Regions from separate parts of the Lactobacillus sp. HMSC08B12 genome, predicted to be linked through region 1. Evidence: predicted binding sites of a transcription regulator. Region 1 holds the regulator's gene; each other region holds the start of a gene.
What was found. The regulator HrcA, encoded in region 1, represses chaperone genes, less so after heat shock. The targets are predictions, from matches to a motif close to TTAGCACTCNNNNNNNNNGAGTGCTAA.
Positions count from the first base shown of each region.

Region 2: the regulator HrcA is predicted to act here: its motif matches at 1,990-2,016, upstream of HMPREF3168_RS09405 (Hsp20/alpha crystallin family protein).
Region 3: the regulator HrcA is predicted to act here: its motif matches at 1,155-1,181, upstream of HMPREF3168_RS05220 (ATP-dependent Clp protease ATP-binding subunit).
Region 4: the regulator HrcA is predicted to act here: its motif matches at 1,531-1,557, upstream of groES (co-chaperone GroES).

Region 1 is NZ_KV793116.1:897-4,729, forward strand. It holds gene ribF (riboflavin biosynthesis protein RibF) at 1-933, shown strand, start outside; gene hrcA (heat-inducible transcriptional repressor HrcA) at 1,070-2,113, shown strand; gene grpE (nucleotide exchange factor GrpE) at 2,125-2,742, shown strand; gene dnaK (molecular chaperone DnaK) at 2,802-3,833, shown strand, end outside.
Region 2 is NZ_KV793222.1:11,256-15,088, forward strand. It holds gene HMPREF3168_RS09400 (C1 family peptidase) at 8-1,321, opposite strand; gene HMPREF3168_RS09405 (Hsp20/alpha crystallin family protein) at 1,437-1,862, opposite strand; gene greA (transcription elongation factor GreA) at 2,090-2,551, shown strand; gene HMPREF3168_RS09415 (adenylosuccinate synthase) at 2,635-3,833, opposite strand, start outside.
Region 3 is NZ_KV793161.1:2,745-6,577, forward strand. It holds gene ptsP (phosphoenolpyruvate--protein phosphotransferase) at 1-485, opposite strand, end outside; gene HMPREF3168_RS05210 (phosphocarrier protein HPr) at 485-751, opposite strand; gene HMPREF3168_RS05215 (hypothetical protein) at 858-1,058, opposite strand; gene HMPREF3168_RS05220 (ATP-dependent Clp protease ATP-binding subunit) at 1,227-3,422, shown strand; gene HMPREF3168_RS05225 (DUF1827 family protein) at 3,538-3,816, shown strand.
Region 4 is NZ_KV793143.1:1,002-4,834, reverse strand. It holds gene groL (chaperonin GroEL) at 1-1,185, opposite strand, end outside; gene groES (co-chaperone GroES) at 1,208-1,492, opposite strand; gene HMPREF3168_RS04345 (redox-sensing transcriptional repressor Rex) at 1,648-2,334, opposite strand; gene HMPREF3168_RS04340 (ABC-F family ATP-binding cassette domain-containing protein) at 2,626-3,833, shown strand, end outside.

The DNA of each region.
Region 1 (3,833 bases):
ATAAATCTAAGCTATCCGTTCAAGAAAGAGCTGACGGCTGGCAAGGTTGTTCTGGCCCTGGGCTTTTTTGATGGAGTTCATATCGGCCACCAGAAGTTGATCAAGGAAGCCAGGATAATTGCAGTTGAGAAGGATCTACCATTGATGGTGCTGACCTTTGACCGCCACCCCAAGGAGGTCTATGCCGGAGTTAAGGACTTTGAATACTTGAACACACCGGAGGAAAAGGCCTACGAAATGTCCAAGATCGGGGTCGACTACCTGGTGATTCTCAAGTTTACGCCGGGGTTCAGCCACCTGGCTCCCCAGGCCTTCGTTGATGAGATCATCATGGGCCTGAAAGCAGACACGGTGGTAGCCGGCTTTGACTACAGCTACGGCCCAAAGGACGTGGCCAATATGGAAAATCTGCCGGCCTTTGCCAAGGGCCGCTTTGACATCAAGGTGGTTCCAAAGCAGATCTTTGCCGGGAAAAAAATCGGTTCAACTGAAATCCGCCAGGCTGTTAAAAGCGGCAATCTCCGCTTGGCCACGGAACTTCTGGGCCACCCGTATTTGACCAGTGGCAAGGTCGTCCACGGCTTCAGAAACGGCCACAAGCTGGGCTTCCCAACCGCGAATTTGGAGCTGGCCTGGCCAAAAGTTTTGCCGAAAATCGGAGTCTACGCGACCATGACCCAAGTAGGGGACAGCTGGCACCAGTCAATGACCAGTGTCGGCTACAATGTCACTTTCAATGATGAGAAGAAGATTTACATCGAATCTAACATCTTTGATTTTGACCAGGACATTTACGGCCAGCAAATCACCATCGCCTGGTACAAATACTTGCGCGGGGAAGAAAAGTTTGCCGATATGGCGGCTTTAAGCGAGCAGCTGAAGCTGGACCAAGTCGCTAGTGAAAACTATTTTAGTTCACTGATTGAGCAGTAATAAGAACGGTCTTTTAAGCGAGACCGTTTTTTTGCGGGATTTTTTTAGCATTCTCCTTGACTAACTGCTAATTTCTTGTTAATCTATGCCATGTTAGCACATGAAAGTTGTGAGTGCTAAAAGCGAGGGCGATGTTATGTTGACCGAACGTCAAGAACTTATTCTAAAGACAATTATTCAAGACTTTACCAAGACGCATGAGCCGGTTGGCTCAAAGACAGTCATGAATCAATTGGCGATTAAAGTGTCCAGCGCGACAATCCGCAACGAGATGGCGGTTCTGGAAGAGCATGGCTTGATTGAAAAGACCCACTCCTCCAGTGGCCGGGTGCCATCGACTGAGGGCTATCGCTATTACCTGGACAATTTGGTGCAGCCGCTGCAGCTGCCGGAAGAAATGTACAATCAAATTGGCTACCAGTTTGACCAGCCGTTCAACCAAGTGGACGAAATCGTCAAGGAAGCCGCCAGGATCCTGTCAGACTTGACTGACTACACGGCCTTTGCAGAAGGGCCGGAAGCCAAGAATGTCAGCATCACTGGCTTCAGAATCGTGCCCCTGGCTCCCCGGCAGGTCATGGCTATTCTGGTAACCAGCGATGGCAGCGTCAAGAACCAGCTCTACACCTTGCCGCGGCACATCTCAGGGGATGAAATTGAACAGGCGGTCCGCTTGATCAATGACCAGCTGGTTGGCAAGAATTTAAGCGAAATCAACAAGCAGACCTTTGAGCAGCTGTCCAGCAGCCAGATCGTGGGCAAGAATGCCCCGGAATTTCTGGAATTGCTGGAAGCCGTCATTAAGGACGCGGCAAGCGAGCAGATGTATGTTGACGGTCAGCTGAACCTGCTCAACAATACTGAAAACAGCGATTTAAAAGCCATCAAGTCGCTATATGAACTGATCAATTCCAGCTCTCTGGCTGGAGAACTGATCGATCTCAGCGACAGTCCCAGCCATTACCCTGTCCATGTCCGCTTAGGAGCGGAACTAGAGAACGACCTGCTGAAGGATTTCAGCCTGGTAACGGCTGAATATAGCGTTGGCCACTACGGGCGGGGGACGATCGCCCTGCTGGGGCCGAGAAACATGCCTTACTCGGAAATGATCGGATTGATGGAATACTTCCGCCAGGAACTGGCCCGCAAGTTGTTAGATTACTATGGCAGATTTAAATAAGGAGGTTTGTCGTGAGCAAAGAAGAATTTCCAAGTGAGAAAGATTTGCCGCAAGAAGACCAGGAAAAGCAAGCCAAGTCAGCTGAAGCTGACAAGGCCGGCGTAAAAGAAGACAAAAAGGCAAAAGACAACAAAGAAGAAGCAGCCAAGCCAGCTGATGCAGAACTGGACCAGCTCAAGGCTGAAGTTGCCGCTTTGACCCAGAAGAACAAGGACCTGGAAGACAAGTACTTGCGCAGCGAAGCTGAGATTCAAAACGCCCAGCGCCGCTACAGCAAGGAAAGAGCCAACCTGGTCAAGTACGAGTCCCAGCGTCTGGGCAAGGATATCCTGGCCAGCGTGGACAACTTGGAAAGGGCTCTGCAGGTCAAGGCCGACGACGAGGCTTCCAGTCAGCTGAAGAAGGGGATCGAAATGACCCTGGAAGGCCTGGTCAGAGCCTTGAAGGACAACGGCATTGAAGAAATTAAGGCTGACGGCGAAAAGTTTGATCCGACATTGCACCAGGCGGTCCAAAGCGTACCGGCTGAAAATGATGATCAAAAAGGCCATGTCGTACAGGTCCTGCAAAAGGGTTACGTCTACAAGGACCGGACCCTGCGGCCAGCCATGGTTGTCGTTGCCCAGTAAGGCAATTTTTTAACAAAGCAATAAACAAGCAAAAATAAAGCAAAGGAGATAAAAAGACAATGTCTAAAGTTATTGGGATTGACTTAGGTACCACCAACTCAGCAGTTGCGGTTTTGGAAGGCAAGGAACCAAAGATTATTACCAACCCGGAAGGCGCTAGAACTACCCCTTCAGTAGTTGCCTTCAAAGACGGCGAAATTCAAGTCGGTGAAGTTGCCAAGCGGCAAGCCATCACCAACCCGAACACCATTGTTTCCATCAAGCGGCACATGGGCGAAAGTGACTACAAGGTTAAGGTTGGCGACAAGGCTTACACCCCGCAGGAAATTTCAGCCATGATCCTGCAATACATCAAGAAGTTCTCAGAAGACTACCTTGGTGAACCAGTTACTGACGCGGTTATCACTGTTCCAGCCTACTTCAACGACGCGCAACGGCAAGCAACCAAGGACGCCGGCAAGATCGCGGGCTTGAACGTGCAACGGATCATCAACGAACCAACTGCTTCAGCCCTGGCCTACGGCTTGGACAAGGATGAAGACGACGAAACTGTTCTGGTTTACGACCTTGGTGGTGGTACTTTCGACGTTTCCGTCCTGCAATTAGGTGACGGCGTCTTCCAAGTTCTGTCAACCAACGGTGACACTCACCTGGGTGGGGACGACTTTGACAACAAGATCATCGACTGGCTGGTTGATGGCTTCAAGCAAGAAAACGGCGTTGACTTGTCCAAGGACAAGATGGCAATGCAACGTTTGAAGGATGCGGCTGAAAAGGCCAAGAAGGACTTGTCAGGCGTATCTTCAACCCACATCTCCCTTCCATTCATCTCTGCTGGTGAAGCAGGTCCTCTGCACTTGGAAGCAGACCTTACCCGGGCTAAGTTCAACGAACTGACTGACGACTTAGTGCAAAGAACCAAGATCCCATTTGACAACGCCCTGCGTGACGCTGGCCTGTCAGTTGGCGACATCGACAAGGTTATCTTGAACGGTGGTTCAACCCGGATTCCAGCAGTTCAAGAAGCTGTAAAGCAATGGGCCGGCAAGGAACCAGACCACTCAATCAACCCAGACGAAGCCGTTGCTTTG
Region 2 (3,833 bases), on a different contig from region 1:
TACCTGCTTAAATTAAGGAATCCCAAGGATCAAGTTCGATCGGCTGGTTCTTGAGCAGGTCCAGGATTTCAGCCGGCACGTGCTTCTTTTGCACGGCGACCTCGTAGGTGTATTCTCTGAACCAGTCAGCGCTCATGGTGAAGTAGCCCTTTTCCCCGGACTTGTCGCCCCATGAGTTTTCCACCTTCCATTGCCGGACTTGCCCGCCGTCCACGTCAACGCCGACCAGGGCCATGTCGTGGGAAGATTCCCCGATCCCGGTCGCCAGGCGGTCAGCCTTGGATAAGTGGCTGTCGATGTCCAAAAGCTGGTCCAGCTGGTAGAGATCCAGGTCCATGAAGCCGGTCTTGCGGTCCATCTGCCGGCCAACATCATTGCCGAACCAAACAGCTTCTCCGTCCTTCAGCTGGGCAATCGCCGCGTCTTCCAGATATTCCATCGGCACGTTGATGAAGAGGTTAGGGTAGCCGCCCTTAATGTTGTCTTCAAAGCCCAGGTGCAAGACCCGGTTCATTTCATGGTCTGGGGCATTAGCCAAAACCACATAGTCGTCCAGGTCGGTCGCACAGTACTTTTTGTAGAACTGGACCGGAGTCAAGCCCTTATCCAAGTGGTAGTTCTTGTCGTCGTCTCTGAATTCTAGGTCAAAAGTCTTCGGCGGTTCACCCAAGGCCGTAGCCATGATCCGGTAGATCTGGCTTAAAAAGTCGGTCCGGGCTGCCTCCAGCCCTTCCTGGTCGCCTGCTTGCGCCAGCCGGCGCAGGGTCAAGGCATCTTTTCTTTCCTTGTCGGCCAAAACCATGTCCAAAGCCTGGCTGTGGTTGCTGTTGAAGCTTTCCGGCATGGCGTAAGCCGGTACTACACCGTATTTGGCGATGAGGGAAGCTGCCATGTGCCACTGGCCGCCGTCGGTCTGGCACCAGTCAAAGTAGCCGCGGACCGTCCGGTCAGTCAAAGGCCGGTCAGCCGTAGCAATGATCCGGTCGTAGAAGTAGTTGGCCCGTTCAATCTTGTCCCAGAAAAAGTTGTAGCTCTGGGAGAAGGTGAAGTTCTTAGCCTTGTTGGCCTTGCCAAAATTGTGCCGGACCACGTTCAAGGTTGAAAAGAGCCAGCAGCGGCCGGATTGCTGCTGGTTGGTGACATTGTCAGTGTCCAGCTCGATGGAAAAACTCCGGTTCAGCCGCTGGCTGACGGCCGGGTTGTAGGCGGCTTCCAAGAGGCCGCTTCTTCTGGCGGCTCGGGAAATTACTTGATTTTTAGGATCAGCGTTGAAGTCCCGGCTGAAGGACTCCAGGAGCTGGGGGCTTAATTCGTGTGACATGAAAAATCTCCTTTAGCAATAGATGATTATAGAATAATCTTACGCTAAAGAGGACAAAAAAAGAAGCCCTCGCGGGCTTCTCTAAGCACTCTGGGCTTCTCTAAGCACTCTGGGCTTATTCGATAGTAATCGTGTCTTCGTTTTCTTCTGGAGCTGCCTTTGGCAGGGTAACCGTCAAAACGCCCCCGTCAAGCTTGGCGCTAATGCCTTTCTTGTCAACGTTCGGCAGGCTGAAGCTTCTGGAAACTGACCCTTCGCTGCGTTCCTGGCGCAGGAGGTTCTTCTTCTTGTCGCTGTCATCCTTGAAAGTGCTGCGGTGGCCGGAAATCGTCAAAATCCCGTCAGTGTAAGAGAGGTGGATGTCATCCTTGCTCATCCCCGGCACGTCGACCTTGACGGTGTATTCGTGCTCATCTTCAGCAACGTCTGATTGCAAAATGTTTCTGAAAGCGTGGCTGTCCAAGAAGTCCTTGGAGTTGTCAAGCCAGCCGCCCATGTGATCGAACAAGTCGTTGTAACGGTTCATTAAATCATTAGTCATAGTCTAAAACTTCCCTTCAACAAATTATTCAAATTGCCTTTTACAAACAGAGGCGGGGAGAGAAGCGGCGGAGCCGCTTTCTTTCCCGACAACTATATTATAGTCCCTTTTGGGAAAAATGGCGTAATTAGCATTCAACTTTTTTGACTGCTAAATAAAATTTTTGGCAAAAAGACCTGGGCGGGCTATAATGATTAAAAAATGGAAGTGAAAGGCGACTGGCAAGCATGGTATATTATCAGAAAATGACCCCCGAGGGCTACAAGCAGATTGAAGACGAGATTGCGGCCTTGAAGGCTGACCGGCCCCGCCGGGTGCAGAACCTGAAGGAGGCCCGGGCCCTGGGCGACTTGTCCGAAAATACTGAATATTCAACCGCTAAAAGAGAACTCCGCCACCTGGACAGCCGGGTCCGCTACTTGAACAAGCAGCTGAAATACGCGGAAGTCATCGAAACGGTCAACGACGGCAAGGTCAACCTGGGCAAGCAGGTGGAAATCCGCTATGAAGACGACCAGGAGGTTGAAGAATACCGGATCGTCGGCCGGATGGAAGAGGCCGTAGGGGATGGAAAACTGCCCTTTGACTCGCCTTTGGGCCACGCCCTGATGAAGCACAAGGCCGGAGACCGGGTGACAGTTGAAGCCCCAATGGGGGACTATGAAGTGACCATTTTGTCGGTCAAGTAGCAAACAGCAGAAGAAAATATAAAGACAAGAAAAACCGTTTCGCCAGGCGAAACGGTTTTTGTGTTGATAGCTTTTTTACCGTCTTACAGAGTCCATGGGTCTTGCAAAACAATGGTTTGTTCCCGGTCTGGGCCGACAGAAACAGTCACGACAGGGATGCCAGTGATTTCACTGATCCGCTTGACGAAGGCCTGGGCCTTTTCTGGCAGGTCTTCCCAGCTCTTGGCGCCGGTGATGTCTTCTTCCCAGGCTGGCAGTTCTTCGTAAACTGGCTGGCAGGCTTCAACTTCCTTCAAGCTGGCTGGGTAGTAGTCAATTTGCTTGCCGTTTAAGTCGTAGGCCACGCAGATCTTGATCTTGTCAAAGCCGCTGAAGACGTCCAGCAGGTTTAAGCTCAAGGCGTTGATGCCGGCTACGCGCTTGGCGTGACGGAGGGCAACTGAGTCAAACCAGCCAACCCGGCGCGGACGGCCAGTAACAGTACCGTATTCGTGGGCGATGTCCCGGATCTTGTCGCCGGTTTCATCGTGCAGTTCAGTTGGGAACGGGCCGGCACCAACTCTGGTAGTGTAGGCCTTGCAGATGCCCAGGACAGTCTTGATCCGGTTAGCCCCGATCCCGCTGCCGGAAGCGATCCCGCCGGAAACTGAGTTAGAAGAACTTACGAATGGGTAGGTACCCTGGTCGATGTCCAGCATGATCCCTTGGGCACCTTCAAAGAGGACCTTTTCGTCCCTGTCCAGGGCGTCGTTGACGTAGAGGGAAGTGTCACAAACGTACTTGGCGATCCGCTTGCCGTATTCAACGTACTTGTTGTAGATTTCGTCAAAGTCCATGGCTGGCTTGCCGTAAACCTTGGTGAAGAGGGCGTTCTTGCTTTCCAGGTTGAAGCGGAGCTTTTCCGCAAAAGTTTCCGGATCGATCAGGTCGCAGACCCGGATGCCGATTCTGGAAGCCTTGTCCATGTAAGTTGGCCCGATCCCGTTCTTGGTGGTGCCGACCTTCAGGCTGCCCTTGGCTTCTTCTTCATAAGTGTCTTGCATTACGTGGTAAGGCATGATGACGTGAGCGCGGTTGGAGATCTTCAAGTTGCTGGTGTCGATCCCGCTCTTTTCCAAGTTGTCCAGTTCGCCCAGGAGGACTTCAGGGTTGATAACCAGCCCGTTGCCGATCACGGCGCCCAATTTAGCCGCGAAGATCCCGGATGGAATCAAGCGCATCTTGAATTCCTTGCCGTCAAAGTCGATCGTGTGGCCAGCGTTGTTACCGCCGTTAGCGCGAA
Region 3 (3,833 bases), on a different contig from region 1:
GCCACTAGAACTACTTCGTGGTCGATGCTTGCCAAGTTAGGCAGTTCCTTGCCCAGCAAGTGCGCCATGATCCGCTTTGAAACGTCGCGGACGTCAGCTGCACGTTCTTGCATGTAGGCATTGTCAGTCATGCTTTGGAAGATAGTGATGAAGTTTTGGGCAACTTCATCCAAAGCTGCTTCACTGTTGACAGCGTCGCTCTTGATCTTGGCGCTGATCTGGCCAGTGAATTCAGGGTCTGACAGGAACATCAAGTGGGCGTCAAAGACTTGCGCTTCTTCTTCACCCAAGCTTTCTGCGGCAATCTTGCGGATGCTTTCCAATTCAGCTTGTGATTCGGCAACTGCCTTATCAAAGCGGGCTACTTCAGCTTCCACGTCAGCAACGGACTTCTTTTCAAAAGAAAGGTCCGGTTCGACCAGGAGGTAGGCTGGAGCAACAGCAACGCCGTCACTGGCTGCGATACCCCTCAAAGTTTCAGTCATTATTCAGCCAAACCTTCTTTTGACATAGTTTCAGCAATAGCTGCGATAGCTTCCTTTTCGTCATCGCCTTCAGCGCTGATAGTTACGTCTGCACCTTGGCCAACACCCAATGACATTACGCCCATGATTGACTTAAGGTTAACTGACTTACCGTTGTATTCAAGGTTGATGTCTGAACCAAACTTTGAAGCAGCTTGTACCAACAAGGTAGCTGGACGAGCGTGAATACCAGTTTCAGCGATAATGTGAAATTCTTTCTTTTCCATCGTAAATTATCTCCTTTAAAAATCAAGAATTGGGTACCAAAGTACCGTTTCTTTTAAAGAATAACATGTTTTCGAGGTCAATACAACTTAATTGTAAATGTTTTCATTAATATTTGGGCTTATTCTCTATCGAAGTATAGGTAATAACCCCGCCGCGGCCGGCCCGGCCGGTGATTTTCTTGTTTTTTCCGTAATTGCGCAGGCTCTGCTGGAAAGCAAACGCATCTTCCGGGTCATTCTGCGGGTCGATCTGGTACTCCAGCAAGTCGCCTGATACCAATTTCTCCAAAATATCAGTATAGTCCATATTAATGTCACAACCTCCTGTCCATTATTTTAGCGCAATTTTTTGTCAAAATTAAAGGAAGAAGTCTCAAAGGCCGGCTATTTTCTCCCCCGAGTCTTAGCACTTGACTAATTAGAGTGCTAAGCTCTATAATTTAGGCAGAGCTTTGATGAAAGGCGGTATTTTAACATGTTGTGTCAAAACTGCCACCAACGGCAGGCCTCGATACATCTTTACACGAAGATCAACGGCCAAAACAATGAAATAGACTTATGTCAGCAATGCTACCAAGAGTTAAGGAATCAACAAGGAAATCAAATGAATAATAACAACTTTTTCGGCGACTTTGACGACCTCTTCAATGCTTTGAACGGGCAGTCAAATGGCGCAAACCGTTACAACAACCAAAATCCATTCGGCCCGACCCCGGGCCGGGGCGGCAATGGCGGCGGCCAGTCCCTTCTTGACCAGTTCGGGACCGACTTAACAGCTCTGGCCAAGAAGGGCAAGATCGACCCAGTTATCGGCCGGGACCGGGAAATCGCCCGGGTAATTGAAATCCTCAACCGGCGGACCAAGAACAACCCAGTCCTGATCGGGGAAGCCGGGGTCGGCAAGACCGCGGTCGTTGAAGGCCTGGCCCAGGACATCGTGGACGGGTCAGTTCCAGCCAAGTTACAAAACAAGCGGATCATCTCCCTCAACATGGTTTCCATGGTCCAAGGGACCGGGATCCGGGGCCAGTTTGAGCAAAGAATGCAGCAGCTGATCAAGGAACTGCAGAGCCAGCCGGACATCATCCTCTTTATCGACGAAATCCATGAAATCGTCGGCGCCGGCAATTCTGAAGGCGGCATGGACGCCGGCAACATCATCAAGCCGGCTCTGGCCAGAGGTGAGCTGCAGTTAGTCGGGGCTACGACTATCAAGGAATTCCGGGAAATCGAAAAGGACTCCGCCCTGGCCCGGCGCTTCCAGCCAGTTGAAGTCAAGGAACCAAGCATCGACGAGACAATCAAGATCCTCAAGGGGATCCAGAAGCGCTACGAGGACTACCACCACGTCAAATACACTGACGACGCCATCGAAGCCGCCGTCAAGCTGTCTGCCCGCTACATCCAGGACCGCTTCCTGCCAGACAAGGCCATCGACCTTCTGGACGAAGCCGGGTCAAGAATGAACCTGACCATCCCTTACATCGATAAGGAAAAGATCCAGGAAAGAATCGACGCGGCTGAGAAGCTCAAGCAGGATGCCTTGAAGAACGAAGACTACGAAAAGGCTGCCTACTACCGCGACCAGATCGAAAAATACGAGAAGCTGAAGGACCAAAACGTCGACCCGGACAAGACCCCAACCATTACGGCCAAGGTCATGGACAAGATCGTGGAAGAAAAGACCAACATCCCGGTCGGCGACATCCAGGCACAAGAAGAAAACCAGCTGATCAACCTAGCCAGCGACCTCAAGGCTAAGGTTATCGGCCAGGACGAGGCCGTTGACAAGGTGGCCCGGGCCATCAGAAGAAACCGGATCGGCTTCAACAAGTCCGGCCGGCCAATCGGCTCCTTCCTCTTTGTTGGCCCGACCGGGGTCGGCAAGACCGAGCTGGCCAAGCAGCTGGCCTTGAAGATGTTCGGCAGCGAAGACGCCATGATCCGCTTCGACATGTCCGAATTCATGGAGCAATACTCCGTCTCCAAATTGATTGGGTCTGCCCCGGGTTATGTCGGCTATGAAGAAGCCGGCCAATTGACCGAACGGGTCCGCCACAACCCATACAGCTTGATCCTTTTGGACGAAGTTGAAAAGGCCCACCCGGATGTTTTGAACCTCTTCTTGCAGATTCTTGACGACGGCCGCTTGACCGACTCACAAGGGCGGACTGTTTCCTTCAAGGACACGATCATCATCATGACCTCAAACGCCGGCCAGGGAATCAAGACGGCCAGCGTAGGCTTCGCGGCAGAAAACAACAAGAATGAAGCTGAAGAAACCCGCAAGGTGATGAGCCAGTACTTCAAGCCGGAATTCCTGAACCGTTTTGACGACATCATCCAGTTCCACCCATTGAGCAAGGGCAACCTCCTGCAGATCGTCAACCTCCTTTTGGACAAGACCAATGCCATGGTCAGCGACCAGGGCCTGCACATCAAGGTTACCGACGCGGCCAAGGACAAGCTGGTTGAGGAAGGCTACGATCCGGAAATGGGCGCTCGTCCGCTTCGCCGGGTCATCCAGGAAGAAATTGAAGACAAGGTGGCCGACTACAAGCTGGACCACACTGAAGCCAAGCAATTAGTGGCGGACTTAAAGGACGGGGAAATCACGATTTTCGAAGAAGTTCCCGCCCTGCCAGTCACTGAAGCAAGCAAAGAAAAATAACTATCTCTGAGCAGAAAAAACAAGGATTATCCAAAAAGGATCCTTGTTTTTTCTTGAATGCGTTATAATGAAAGTTAGGGGAATATCAGAGACAAATAGAAACGGGTGAAGTTTTATGCACTTAATTGATGTTACTAATAGCTATGCCGAATTAGTTCACAGTCAGCTAAATACTACGAGCGTGAACTACGTGAAAGTTTACTCCCTAGGCAACACTACCGTAGTTTATACCGAAAGCCCAATCGCCATCGGGATCGTTCTGGAAAACCACCACCGCAAGATCCGCGAGGAAGAACTCGAATTTGTAATCAAGCGGCTGATTCCCGACCAGACTAGCTATCAGCTTACGGTTGACAAGCACCGCCGAGTCGTCGAAATCCACGTTGACAAGTAATCCCTGCAAAAAGAGCC
Region 4 (3,833 bases), on a different contig from region 1:
TTCTACCCGGTAGCGGCGTTCCTTGAGTTCAGTTTCAGTAGCAGCACCGACGTGGATTACGGCTACGCCGCCAGTCAGCTTTGCCAGACGTTCTTGCAGCTTCTTCTTGTCGAAGTCAGAAGAAGTGTCTTCGATTTGCTTTCTGATGGTGTCAACCCGTTCTTGGATGGCTTCCTTAGCGCCAGAGCCGTCAACGATAGTAGTTGAGTCCTTGGTGATAGTTACCCGGCGGGCTTGACCCAATTGGCTGAGCTGGGTGTCCTTGAGTTCCAGGCCCAGGTCTTCAGAAATTACCGTACCGCCAGTCAAAGCAGCGATGTCAGCCAGTTGTTCCTTGCGGCGGTCACCAAAGCCAGGAGCCTTAACAGCAACAACGTTGAAGGTACCGCGGATCTTGTTCAAAACAAGAGTTGGCAAAGCTTCGCCAGTCACGTCATCAGCGATGATCAGGAGTGAGCGGCCTTGTTGCACGATTTCCTGCAACATTGGCAAGATGTCCTGGATGTTGGAAATCTTCTTGTCAGTGATCAAGATGTATGGGTTTTCCAAGTCAGCTTCCATCTTGTCGTTGTCCGTTACCATGTATTGGGACAGGTAGCCGCGGTCGAATTGCATCCCTTCAACCACGCTCAGTTCAGTTTCGATCCCGCGGGAGTCTTCAATGGTGATAACACCGTCATTGCCGACCTTTTCCATGGCTTCAGCGATCAAGTCGCCGATTTCCTTTGAAGCACTTGAGATTGAAGCAACTTGGGCAATTTGGTCCCGGCTGGAAACTTCGTGGCTGTTCTTGTGCAATTGGTCAACGGCTGCTTGGGTGGCCTTTTCAATCCCGCGGCGAATGCCAACTGGGTTAGCCCCGGCAACCACGTTCTTCATCCCTTCTTGCACGATGGCTTGGGTCAAAACAGTGGCCGTGGTCGTACCGTCACCAGCGATGTCGTTGGTCTTTGACGCAGCTTCAGCAACCAGCTTGGCCCCTATGTTTTCGTAGTGGTCTTCCAGTTCAATTGCCTTGGCGATGGTCACGCCGTCGTTGGTAATCGTTGGGGCGCCGTAGCTTTGTTCCAAAACAACGTTTCTGCCCTTAGGCCCCAAGGTCGTCTTGACCGTGTTGGCCAGCTTGTTAACCCCGTTTAAAAGTGAACGTCTTGCGTCTTCTGAAAACTTGATGTCTTTTGCCATTTTTTAATTCACACTCCTTAAATTACTTAACGATTGCCAAAATGTCTTTTTCATGAAGGACTAAGTATTCCTTGCCTTCGTACTTGACCTTGGTACCAGAATACTTATCGTATAAAACTTCATCGCCCTCTTGGACGGTCATAGGAAGCTTGCTGCCATCTTCCGCGTACAGGCCGCCGCCTACGGCAACAACCTTGCCTTGGATTGGCTTTTCCTTAGCGTTGGAAGCAAGTACGATGCCACCAACGGTTTGTTCTTCAGCTTCTTTAACTTCAACGATCACGCGATCTCCAATTGGTTGTAACACGTTATTCCCTCCTGAAATTAATTGTCTTTAGAAATTCTTTAGCACTCATCTTAATCAAGTGCTAACTTACAACTATGATAATAATCCCTTTTTTCAAAAAAGGCAAGAGAAAAATAGCACTTTTTAGTCGAGAGTGCTAAAAAGTGCTGTTTTCCTTATTTATTCGTGTTGTTCATGGCCTTTTTCCGCTCTTCCAGCTGCTTCTTGATCATTTCGTCAGAGTCAAGGAAGTAGATCAAGGTCTGCAATTCGGTAGCCAGGTCGACGTTTTGAATCCGGACCCCGTTTGGGGCGGACAGGCGGATCGGGGTAAAGTTCATGATCCCCTTGATCCCGGCTTCGATCATTTCATCAGCCGTCTTCTGGGCCGTCGCCTGGGGAACGGTCAAGATAGCGATCCGGATCTGCTGGTCAGCGATCTGCTGCTTCATTTCATCCATTGAGTAAACCGGGACCCCCTGGGTGATCTTGCCGGTGATTTCCGGGTTGATGTCGAAGGCGCAGGAAATTCTGATATTGTTGCTGCGCTTGAAGTTGTAGTTCAAAAGGGCATGACCCAGGTTGCCGACCCCGACCAGGGCAACATTGGTCAAAGTGTCCTGGTTGAGGATCTTCTTAAAGAAGCTGAGCAGGTTCTTGACGTCGTAGCCGTAGCCCCGCTTGCCCAGGGCACCGAAGTAAGAAAAGTCCCGGCGGATTGAAGCGCTGTCGACTTGAACGGCTTCCGCCAGTTCAGTTGAAGAAACCTTGTCTTTGCCTTCATCATTCAAAAGCAGCAAGTAGCGGTAATATAGCGGCAATCTTTTGGCAGTAGCCTTGGGAATTCTAAATTTGTTGTTCATAAAAAGATGCCTCCAGTTTTTATTTTGTGAATGTGAATCTCTAATCAATCTTCTACTATGATACCCATTTTTACCAGTCCTTGGCAAGTCGTATTTTCACAATATTTGCCGTAAAATCCTTTTTATTGAACTTTTTCACAAATTGATTAAGAGATCAGCGCTTCCGGCATTTTCTTTAAAGAAAAAGGAAAAATAAAAGGAGGGAAAAAGAAGCGGAAAAGAAAGGGAAAATCAGCCTGGCTGGCGGCAGGCAAGCCTTTTGCATGGTACAATGTTTCAAGGTGAAAAAATATGATAATAGCACAAGGACACAATTTGGAGCAACGCTTCGGGGCTGCTCCTATATTCAGCAAGGTAAACTTTTCAATTGAGAACAATGCCCGGATCGGCCTGGTCGGGCCAAATGGGGCCGGGAAAACGACCCTTTTAAAGATCATGACCGGCCGCCAGGAAGCCAGCCAGGGGGAATTTACCGTCAACAAGGGGATCGAGCTTGGCTACATCGCCCAGGAGCACGACTTTGACGAAGAGAAGTCGATCTGGGAAGAGATGCTGACGGTCTTCCAGCCCTTGATCGACCAGGGCCAGCAGCTGGAGAAGCTGCAGTACGCCATCGCCGACCATCCGGAAGACGAAGAGCTTCTGCGCCGCCTGGACCAGGCCCAGTATAATTTTGAACAAGCCGGCGGCTATACCTACCAGGCCGAAATCAAGAGCATGCTCAACGGCTTCAACTTCCCGGAAGCGACCTGGAACAAGCAGATTGCCAGCCTGTCCGGCGGGGAAAAGACCCGGCTCAGTTTCGTCAAGCTCCTTTTAAAGAAGCCCCCGCTCCTGCTTTTGGACGAACCGACCAACTACCTGGACCTGGATACTTTGGACTGGCTGGAAGCCTTCCTTAAGAACTACCCTGGCGCCATCCTGACGGTTTCCCACGACCAGTACTTCTTAGACCACCTGGCTACGCAGATTTTTGAACTCCAGCATGGGGAACTGACTGTCTTTAAGGGCAACTACAGCCAGTACCTGGCGCAAAGAGAACTGCGCGACCAGCAGCAAGAAGCCGCTTATGAAAAGCAGCAGGAAGAGATCAAGCGAGAAGAAGAGTTCATCCAAAAGAACATCGTCCGCGCTTCCACCACCAAGCAGGCCCAAAGCCGGCGCAAGGCCCTGGAGAAAATGGAACTGGTCGACCCGCCAAAGCACAAGTCAAAAGTCCGGATCAAGTTTGACAGCGCCCGGCCGTCAGGCAAGGAAGTCTTGATCTTGAAGGACCTGGCCGTTGGCTATCCAGACAAGACCATGCTTAAGGACATCTCCTTCCAGATCAATAAGGGTGACCGGGTGGCCATCATTGGCCAAAACGGGATCGGCAAGTCCACCCTTTTAAAGACCGTCATGAAGCAGCTGCCGGTTAAGAGCGGGGCCATCAAGTACGGGGCCAGCCTGGACATCGGCTACTATGACCAGGAACTGCAGGGATTAGACTATTCTAAGAC